2 regions of the Arthrobacter sp. AL05 genome follow, and region 1 is predicted to be linked to the other one. Evidence: predicted binding sites of a transcription regulator. Region 1 holds the regulator's gene; the other holds the start of a gene.

Region 1 (5,153 bases):
GGTCCGTTCCATGCGTGCGGTCCGGCCCTCGGTAGCGGTTGATCCGGGGATGCTCATGTGGGTGTCCTTTGGATGACGACGGTGCCCGGCGTGCAGGCAGTGTGGATGTCCGGTGTTAAGTCTAGGCGGGCGGCGCTGCGCGGCCGGCCAGGAGTCGCTCGAGGGCTCCGAGGAATGCTGTGGTTTCCGTCTCAGTGCCCGCAGTGACCCGCAGATGCCCGGGGATGCCAACGTCCCGAATGAGCACACCCGCGTCCAGCAGCCCCTGCCAGACCTCGTGCGGACTGTCGAGACCGCCAAAAAAGACGTAGTTCGAATCAGAGGCAGCAGGCTTGAGGCCCATACGCTGCAGCTCGGCAACTATCCTGTCCCGTTGTCGCTTGATGTCCTCAACATCCGCCATCAGGGCGACCCGGTGCCGCAGGGCGGCCAGGGCTGTTGCCTGGGTGATCGCCGAAAGGTGGTACGGAAGCCGCACCAGCCGCAGCGCATCGGTGACCTCGGGCGCTGCCGCCATGTAGCCAACGCGGGCACCGGCAAGGGCAAAAGCCTTGCTCATGGTGCGCGAGACGATCAGGCGCTCCCGCCCGGGCAGGAGGGTGAGGGCGCTCGGCGTGCCGTCGTGGGCGAACTCGTGGTACGCCTCGTCGACGATCACTATCGTCTGGCTGGCTTCGCCGGCTTCGTACACGGCCTTCACCACGTCCAGGCCCAGACCCGTACCGGTGGGGTTGTTCGGGGAACACAGGAAGACGATATTCGGCTGCAGTTCCCGGACCTGGCGGGCGGCCGAGCCGGCGCTCAGGCCGTAGTCCTCGGCACGGATGCCCGTGATGTATCCGGTGTCCGTTCCGGCGGCCAGCAGCGGATACATAGAGTACGTGGGAGGGAAACCAAGGGCAGTGCGCCCCGGACCGCCGAAGGCCTGGAGGATCTGCTGCAGCACCTCGTTGGAACCGTTTGCCGCCCAGATGTTCTCCGCGCCCAGCCCGTGGCCCAGGTATTCCGCAAGGGCTTCGCGCAGCTCCGTAAACTCGCGGTCCGGATAGCGGTTCAGGCCGGCGGCGGCAAGGGTAACCGCCTCCGAGATCGCGGCGAGCACATCGGCCGGGACACCGTGGGTGTTTTCATTGACGTTCAGCAGGATGGGAACGTCAAGCTGCGGCGCACCGTAGGGCGTCAGTCCGCGAAGATTGGTCCGGAGGGGAAGTCGGTTCAGGCGCTCTAACTGGTCAGTCACCTCACTAGTTTAAGTGAGATCGCCGCGGGCCCGGAAACTGTGACACCTGACCCATCGCTCAATGGCCCTACGTGGACGGAATGAAAAGGGCCTGGCCCGGCACCACGCGTGCCGCCTCGAGGTTGTTCAGCTCGATGATGTCGGCAACGACGTCGCGGGGGTCACGGCTGGGCACCACGGCGGCGGCAATGGCCCAGAGCGACTCCCCCGGCTGCACCGTCACGGTGACAGTTGGTGTGGGTGACAACTCAGCGGTGGACTCTGCCGCTTTGGCGGGCGCGTTGAGGAAGCCGCTCAGGGTCAAAATCAGTGCAGCCAGCAGCATCAGCGGCACGCCGATAAAAACAAGGCGCCCCCGGCGGGTGAGCTTCAGCGGCGCCTGCCGGGCACGCGGCCCGCGGACGGCGTTGAGCTGCCGGCTGCCGGGGCTGTCCTGCACGGCAGGGGCGGACCCGCCGCCGGGTGCGCCGGCGTCGTGCCGGCCGTAGTTGCCGAATGCGTCGCGGCCGAAAGTGTCGTGAAACGCGCTTGATGCTGACATGAACTGAGCCCTTCCTGGACCATACTGTGCCGCCCGGCGCACTCCACATACGTGCCGCCAACCGGCCTAACTTTCGAACAAACAACCGAACGCCATGCCCTGCACGGGCAACTAAGTAATAGAACACATGTTCGAATCTTGTTAGTTCTGTTTTAGCACTTATTAACGAACATTGTCGAGACTCGCTAGAACAAATGTTTGAAAAAGCGGTGTGGCTGGCCTAGGTTTGACTCAAAGAACAACCACTTCTGCAGTTGATCAGCAGGGTCTGACATTTCAGGCCGGAAGTTCCCGGCGGCCGCAGCCACGGCAGCCGGGCGGAACGGAAAGGCGTTGGCGAACATGGCAGCACAAGCCACTGGCGGCAGGGCCACCCAGCGGGGCCCGCAGGCTGCCCGGCCACCGAAGAGCCTTACCGTTCGGCAAAAGAAGATTCTGGAAACTATCCAGCGCTCCGTGACGGACAACGGCTACCCGCCGTCCATGCGCGAGATCGGCGACACGGTAGGACTGGCCAGCCTCTCCAGCGTCACCCACCAGCTCGCACAACTGGAAAAGCTGGGTTACCTGCGGCGCGACCCGAAGCGCCCGCGTGCCATGGAAGTGCTGATGCCGCTGACCCTCGATGAGGGAAGCACAAAGATCCCAGCCGCCAAGGCCGGCGGGCTGCGGACCGTGGGCGGGCTGTCCGTGTCCGAGTTGAGCAGTGCCACCGACACCGCCATGGTGCCGCTGGTGGGCCGGATCGCGGCCGGCGGTCCGATCCTGGCCGATCAGGTCGTTGAGGACGTGATGCCGTTGCCCCGCCAGCTGGTGGGCCACGGCGAGCTGTTTATGCTCAAGGTCGCCGGGGATTCCATGATCGATGCAGCCATCTGCGACGGCGACTGGGTGGTGGTGCGCCAGCAGGGCGACGCCGTCAACGGAGATATCGTGGCCGCGCTGCTGGACGACGAGGCCACCGTTAAGACCTTCCGGCAGCGCGACGGCCACACCTGGCTGCTGCCGCAGAACACGCAGTACGAGCCCATACTCGGCGACCACGCCGTCATTATGGGCAAAGTCGTCTCGGTACTGCGCTCGCTGTAGCCCGCGTTGGTGCCGGCTTGATCCGGCCACGACCCGGCGCGCCGGTAGCCCGGCCGCGGCCTTATGACCCCCGGCACGTTCGGCCCGGTTCCCCGCCCCCTTATGTTCCCTGCCCCTTAGGTTCGCTGCCCCCTGAGTTTCCCTGGCCCCTGATGGAGAGCCGGCGGCGGGAATGCCGAGGGCCCGGTGCTGCAGCCCTGGCCCGGTTCAAGGAACCGGGTGGGAGCACCAAAACACTGCAAACCGTCCCGTCAGCGGCCGCTAGTTGGGCTGCCCGGATTCCTTCCCAAGCCGTTCGAGGGCAGCCATGGCGACCACGGGATCGGTGGTGGGCCAAAATGGCGGCAACGCCGCCCGGAGGAATCCGCCATAGCGTTCGGTGGACAGCCGTGAATCCAGCACAGCCACCACTCCCCTGTCCGTGGTGGTCCGGATCAGCCGGCCTGCGCCCTGGGCCAGGCGGATGGCGGCGTGGGTCGCGGAAACGCTCATAAAGCCGTTGCCTCCGGCCTGTGCCACGGCGCGGGACCGGGCAGTCATCAGCGGGTCATCGGGACGCGGAAACGGAATCCGGTCGATCACCACGAGGCGGCAGGAGGCGCCGGGCACGTCAACGCCCTGCCACAGGGACATGGTGCCAAAGAGGCAGGTGTCCGGTTCATCGGCGAACTGTTTTACAAGCGCGGTCATGGTCGAGTCGCCCTGGCATAGGATGCTGACGTCCAGCCGCGGCCGCATCGCCTCGGCTGCGTCCTCGGCGGCGCGGCGGGACGAAAACAGGCACAGCGCCCCGCCGCCGGAGGCGCGGATGAGCTTCTCGAGTTCGTCGAGGGCTTCCGGGGACGTGCCGCGGCCGGGCTTGGGCAGGTGCTTGGCGACGTAGAGAATGCCTTGTTTGGGGTATTCGAAGGGTGAACCGACGTCGACGCCGGTCCAGCTGGGGGCCCCGGGGCCGACCAGGCCCAAGCCGCCGGCGGCGGGTTCGAACGCGGAGCCGATCGCCAGGGTCGCGGAGGTCAGGATTACAGTGTGGTCCGCGAAGAGGCCCTCACGGAGCCGGCCGGCGACACTGAGCGGAGCGATGTTGACCAGGGCGGGCGCGGACTCGTCGGGCTGGGAGTAGCCCTGCTGCGGGTCAAAGGTGCTGTTGCGGGAAAACCAGACCACTTCACGGTTTTCCCGCGCCGCCAGCAGCCGTTCGCATAGCTCCAGGATCACCATCAGGCGCGAGCGCGCCAGCTGGCGGCCGCCGTCGGCCGTGTTGGCGCTGTCCCCCTTGGAATCCGAGAGGGCCGCGCGGCACGCGTCCCGCAACTGGTCGACACAGTCCAGCTGTTCACTGTTTAACCCGTTCGGCATCAGCCCGCCGGGGACGCCCTCAATGGCAAGTTCCAGGTTGGCGGCGGCGTTGTTCAGCGCGTCCACCGTAATGCCGGTGTGCTTCCGGGCCCCGGACGCGGCGGCGTGCACCATCGCGACGGAGAGCTGGCCGGAGACCGCGCCGGTCACGCGGTCCTGGAGTTCATGGGCCTCATCGACCACCACAACATCGTATTCCGGCAGCACTGCGAGGCCCTCGAAGGCGCTGACCGCCAGCATGGCGTGGTTGGTGACAACAACGTCGGCGTCCGCGGCGTTCTGGCGGGCGAGTTCGCTGAAGCACTCTGCCGCCAGCGGGCATTTTTGCGCGCCAAGGCACTCCATCGAGGTAACTGAGACCTGCCGCCACGCACGGTCGGTGACCCCTGGCAAAAGCTCATCCCGGTCTCCCGTCGAGGTGTCCTCGGCCCAGTCGCGGAGCCGGACGACCTCCTTGCCGAGCTGGGAGGACGGGCCGCCCATCGCGGCGGCAAAATGCGGCACGGAGGTATCCTCCCCGAGCGAGAAGAGCTGGCCTTCGGACGGCTCTTCCGAAGGGAAGCCGCCGTCGAGCTTATGCCGGCACACGTAGTTGGACCGTCCCTTGACGAGGGCAATTTTGACCGGCCGGTCCAGCGCCGGGGTGATGGTCTTCAGCAGCCGGGGCAGGTCCCTGCCAACGATCTGGGTCTGCAGGGCGAGGGTGGCGGTGGAGACCAGTGTGGGCTTGTCGCTGACCAGCGAGTGGGCGATCAGCGGGATCAGGTACGCGAGGGATTTGCCGGTGCCCGTGCCGGCCTGGACCAGCAGGTGGTCGCCGCTGTCAATCGCGTGCGCCACCTGCCGGGCCATCTCGTGCTGGCCGTCCCGGCTCTGGCCGCCCATTCCCGCCACGGCGCGGTCGAGCAGTTCGACGACGAATTC
Region 2 (5,153 bases), on a different contig from region 1:
CACCGTGACGCCGTGCGTCTCCTTGAGGACGGGCTTAAGGTCCGGGTGCGGATAAACCTCGGGTGCAAATCCATGCCGGTACTCCAGGAAAGGCCGGACCATATCCGATTTCATCGGACCAGGCCGGAACAGGGAGATATCGATGATCAGGTCATTGAACTCCCTGGGCGCGAGCTTGCCGATCAGCTCGCGCTGACCGGGTGACTCGATCTGGAAACAGCCCAGGGTATGGGTACTGCGGATCAGTTCATAGGTGGGTTCGTCGTCGAGCGGCACGGCGTTGAGGTCGATCTGACCGTCCTCGGCGATGTAGTCCGGCCCCGTCCCGTCAGGCCCTGCCGGATGTGCGCCTGCGGCGACCACCTCGGCTTTGGAGGGATGGAGCCGGATCACTTCGCGGACGGCGAAGGCCATGGCGCTTTGCATCCGGACACCCAGGACGTCGAGTTTGAGCATGCCCATCGGGTCCATGTCGTGCTTGTCGAACTGGCTCATCGGCAGACCCAGCCCGCTGGGCTGGACAGGCGTCCGGTCCAGCAGGGTCGCATCCCCCAGGATCACCCCGCAAGGGTGCATGGAGATATGGCGCGGCAGCCGGTCCAGCCGTTCGGTGAGGTCCACCAGCAGATCCAGCTGCTGGTTCCCGCTGAAGTCGCGCTGTCCCACCCGGCCGGCGAATTCCTTCAGCTCAGGCTTCTCCACGAGCGCTTCACGGAAGTTCCGGGCTGAAAATCGCCACAACTGCTTGGCGATGTCCCCAATCTCGCCTTCCTCCATGCCCAGTGCCAGGCCGGCGTCTCGCACGGCACCGCGAGCGCGGTAGCCGTTTTGCATACTCATCAGGGTGACGCGCTCGGACCCGAAGCGCTCAAAGATCTTCCGGTACACGTTGTGCCGTTCAGCGCTTTCGACGTCGATGTCGATATCCGGCAGGGTGGCACGGTCCCGGGAGAGAAAGCGTTCGAAGATCAGGTCGTGCTGGAGCGGGTTTACCTGGCTGACGTCGATCAGATAATTGACCAGGCTGGAGGCCCCCGAGCCTCGGGCCGCTGCCCGTACCCCCATGTCCAGGATCATCCGGGACACCTCGGCCACGGTCAGGAAGTACGCGGCGAAGCCCAGGTTGTCGATGATTCCCAGCTCATGCTCCAGCCGCGAACGCAGTTCCCCGGCAGCTTTGCCGGTGATCCCCGGGAACCGCCTGCCGATGCCGGCCTCGCAGCGCAGGATGAGTTCGGCGAGGGGATCCCCGGCGATTCCGATCACTGTGGCTTCCGGCACCACGGGCTGTTTCCAGCCCATGTCCGTTACCGGGTCCATCCTGCAGCGGTCCGCGAGCGCCTCGGTCTGCGCCATCAGGCTTTTGAGGTCGGCAGCGCCGTATCCGGCGGCGTGCATGATCTCCTTGCCCAACTGCAGCATCTGGCCGGAGGATTTCAGCCAGCCCTGCCCGTTGGGCTGAAGCAACGGGGCGGCGGAAAGCTCGGGCAACGATTTCAGCGTGCGGGCGGAATCCAGCACGTCCGCGGTAGCCGCCCCGTCCTCGGCGACGTAACGCACGGCGTTGCTCAATACAGCGGGAACCCCGTGCTCAGCGGCAAGCTTGAGCATCCGTACAGCGTGGGCGGTGCTCAGCGGTTCCCCGGGCGGACTGAGCTGGCTGACCACCTCGGCGGCGATTGTTCCCGGGGGCATGGCATCGAGCCAGCGTTTGAACAGGGTGCGGGGGCGCAGGTAGCGCCTCCCGCCCATGGCACGTCCCACGTCGGAGTCCGGGCCGATCAGCACGGTCAACACCGGCTTGAGCGTTTCCGGGTGCAGGGTCCGGGAGGCCAGCTCGGACCTGGTCACCGCGACCGGCACCGCTCCCCCGGCCTTGCCCGTGGTGCGGGCATGCGCATCGGAGATCAGCCGGCACAGCGCACGGTAGCCCGCACCGCTGTTGTTCCCGTGGGCCAGCACAACCACACGTCCCGCTACCTCGGTGCGGAGGTCGCCGTCGTCGTCAAAGACCGCAAGTTCCACGCCGGCAATCGGATCAAGTCCCGCAGCCATGCAGGCCTTGAGGTGTTTGACTGTTCCATAGAGGCCGTCACGGTCCGTGCAGGCGAGCGCCGTCGCGCCGTCCGCGGCAGCGGCGGCGGCCAGCTCATCCGGCCAGGAGACCCCGTAGTGGGCGCTGAAGGCGGTGGAAACATGGAGATGCGTAAAGCTCATGCTGATTCGGGCGCAAGGAACGGACGCAGGGCGTCGTGGATCCGCAGCAGGCGCCAGCGTCCGCTGCCCACATGCCGGGTGAGGTCAAGGGTGAGGCTGTCGGTGTCGGTGTCGGTGGAATCTGCCGGGCGCACCTGCACCCGCCAGATCTCGTGATCCACCAGCCCGGGACCGCTCCCCAGCGGTGCCCGCTGTTCCTCAGCCCACCATTGACGCCGCTCGTACCAGCGGACCGGTTCCGCACAAAGGATGTAGTGGCGGCCGGCCCAGCCGAGCGTCAAAGGCTCGCCCGAAGGGGTGCAGACGACGTCCACGGTCTCGCTGAACATACCCACTGCGCCTCCCGGACCACACCATGTGAAAAAACGACCGGTAGAAAAACGATCGGCAACTATTCGAACATATATTCGAACAACTCCAGTCTACGACGGTCCTTCGGCAAAACCTAGGTCAGGGGTGGACGGACGTACGCGCAGGTAGCAGGATTGAGCCATGAGCTCCCATAACGCACTTCTGAAACACGTCAGCATCGCCGCCGAGGACACGTCCCTGGTGGCGAAGTTCGATATAGACGGAAACATCCCCGGCCAGGGCGCTTATGTGGTGGGGCTCGTCGCGGCAACACCGGATCATTCCCACCAGCGAAGGATGGGGATCGAGTTTATGAACGGGGAGGCGGTGTCCTTCTACTGCTTCAGCCATGACGGTACGGAGGAGAACTTTGACCTTAAGGGTGTCGACCACTCCGGAAACACCATCACCGGGCATTTCCCGCTCAGCACTGTCATGGGCCTGGCCAAGGGCCACCTGATGACGGCATTCAGCGACTGTGACGGCCGGGAGTACCAGTCAAACGTTGCGGTAGAGGAAGCCCTCTAAGCCGCCCGTCAGGAGCTGGCTTTGTAAACCTCCAGCTCGAGCGTGATAAAAGCATCGACCATGGCCCGGTAGGTTTTTTCGATGAGGTCGACGTCGATGTCCTTCTGCTGGGCCGTGGTGCGGACGTGTTCGATCACCCGCTCCACGCGTCCGGGGGCCCGCACCTCGGCGCTGTCCGCTTTGAGGGTTCCGGCGATCCGGATCAGGCGCTCGCGGCGGCCGATCAGGGACACGATCTGTTCGTCCACCTCGTCAACCGCCACCCGGACAGCCGCGAGCTGTTCCCGGTCGGCTTTGGCAGCTTTATCGTTTTCGTGATTTGTGGACATGTCCATGACAGTATCGAAAGATGCAGCCACGAGTCGATTTAATTTCACTGGGTGTCCGCAGCGTTGGCGCCTCCCGTAGTTTCTACGTCGATGGCCTGGGTTGGCCCGTCCACCGAGAAGTCCGCGGCGAGGTTCTGTTCATCCAGGCCAACCACGGGCTCATCCTCTCGCTCTGGGACGCCGGCCAGATGCAGGCAGAAGCCGGCACCGATCCACCCGCCGGCATTCCCTGCATCACATTGAGCCACAACCTGGCCAGCGCCGCGGAAGTGGACTGGGTGATGGCGGAAGCCGAATCCGCCGGAGCGGCCGTTATCGCGGCGGCCAAGACCCAGCCCTGGGGCGGCTATACCGGCTACTTCGCCGACCCCGACGGCTACCGCTGGGAAGTTGCCTTCAATCCCAGCTGGGCGGTCGACGGCGGCGGGAAGGTGACACTCTGAACCGGCCACCCCGCGTGCCCGCCGCAGCACTGCAGCACGGCTGTGTGCGCATCCCTAGAACAGGCTTCCCACCGGCCGGATCAGCTCCGGGGAATCATTTTTGACATTCCCGACCGCGGTACCCACGGCGTCGATCGTCCAGCCCTCCGCAACGTCGTGCGCGCCCGCCCGGACCAGATCGACCAGCCCTGCGGCATCGTCGGCCTGCGGATCCAGCCACGCCTGCAGCGTCGTCCGGTCCATTGGCAGCGGAACCCGGTCGTGCAGGGCCGTGAGCTCGGCCAGCATCCCCCCGGCATAACCCTCCGGCGGCGCGTCGGTAGTCATGATCGACGTCGAGAGCAGCCAGCGTTCCGGGTCATCGTCGGCCTTGGCGGGGTCTTTCCACCATTCGTAGAGACCGGCGAAAACTATCGGATGGCCGTCCTTCGGGTGCACGTAGTAGGGCTGCTTGCCGCGGCCCTGGCCCTTCCATTCGTAGTATCCGTCAGCGGGAACCGCACACCGCCGGGCCCGGGTTGCCTTCCGGAACGCCGGCTTCTCCAGCACACTCTCGCTGCGGGCGTTAATCATCTTGGAGCCGATCCCCGGGTCCTTGGCCCAGGACGGCACCAAGCCCCAGCGGGCGATATGCAACTGCCGGACCGGCGTGCCGTCCACCAGCCGCTCCAGCAGGATCGGCACCTCCGCGGTCGGGGCCACGTTCCACGACGGCGGAATCACGGTCTCCTCTTCGAGTCCCGCGTCGAACTCGGCCAGCAGGTCTCCGACGGCCCTTGCCATCACGTAGCGTCCACACATGGCACCAGCATGCCACTGCGCCCAAACGGTGTCATCCGGCGGTCTTCGAACCCGGGCCCGCGGCGGCCGGCGTCCGGCCGCCGCTTCGCATCAGGGCGCGTCGTCGACGGTGAGGACTATCTTGCCGCGGGTGTGCCCTTCCATATTGAACCGGAAGGCATCTGCCGCCTGCGGCAACGGGAAAGTCCGGGCAATTTCGACCCGGATTTTGTGCTCGTCCACCAGGTCGGCAAGTTCCTGCAGCTCGGCGCCTACAGGGTTGACCCACATCCAGGTCCCGCCGTGCTGCTCCACTTCACTGTCGGCAATCGAGGCGTGCCGGCCCCCGTCGGCCAGGACAGCGAGGGTGGCTTCGAGATTCCCGCCCACGAAGTCTGCGACAACGTCGACGCCGTCCGGACGCAGGGCACGAACCCGCTCCGCGAGTCCTTCGCCATAGCTGACGGGCTCGGCGCCGAGGGAACGCAGGAAGTCGTGGTTCTTC

The links. The regulator LexA, encoded in region 1, represses DNA repair genes until DNA is damaged. The targets are predictions, from matches to a motif close to TCGAACANNTGTTCGA.
Region 2: QK287_RS11950 (DUF6504 family protein) is a predicted target of LexA. The motif match lies at 2,613-2,628, and genes of this name have one in related genera.

Annotation. Positions count from the first base shown of each region.
Region 1 covers NZ_JASBRC010000002.1:424,862-430,014, reverse strand. Annotated here, with positions in the region: gene hisB (imidazoleglycerol-phosphate dehydratase HisB) at 1-57, opposite strand, end outside; gene QK287_RS04240 (histidinol-phosphate transaminase) at 122-1,240, opposite strand; gene QK287_RS18500 (LysM peptidoglycan-binding domain-containing protein) at 1,308-1,781, opposite strand; gene lexA (transcriptional repressor LexA) at 2,124-2,870, shown strand; gene QK287_RS04225 (ATP-dependent DNA helicase) at 3,132-5,153, opposite strand, start outside.
Region 2 covers NZ_JASBRC010000009.1:4,960-10,112, forward strand. Annotated here, with positions in the region: gene dnaE (DNA polymerase III subunit alpha) at 1-2,217, opposite strand, end outside; gene QK287_RS11950 (DUF6504 family protein) at 2,214-2,552, opposite strand; gene QK287_RS11955 (hypothetical protein) at 2,710-3,096, shown strand; gene QK287_RS11960 (chorismate mutase) at 3,105-3,431, opposite strand; gene QK287_RS11965 (VOC family protein) at 3,446-3,868, shown strand; gene QK287_RS11970 (SOS response-associated peptidase) at 3,923-4,669, opposite strand; gene QK287_RS11975 (NADP-dependent oxidoreductase) at 4,760-5,153, opposite strand, start outside.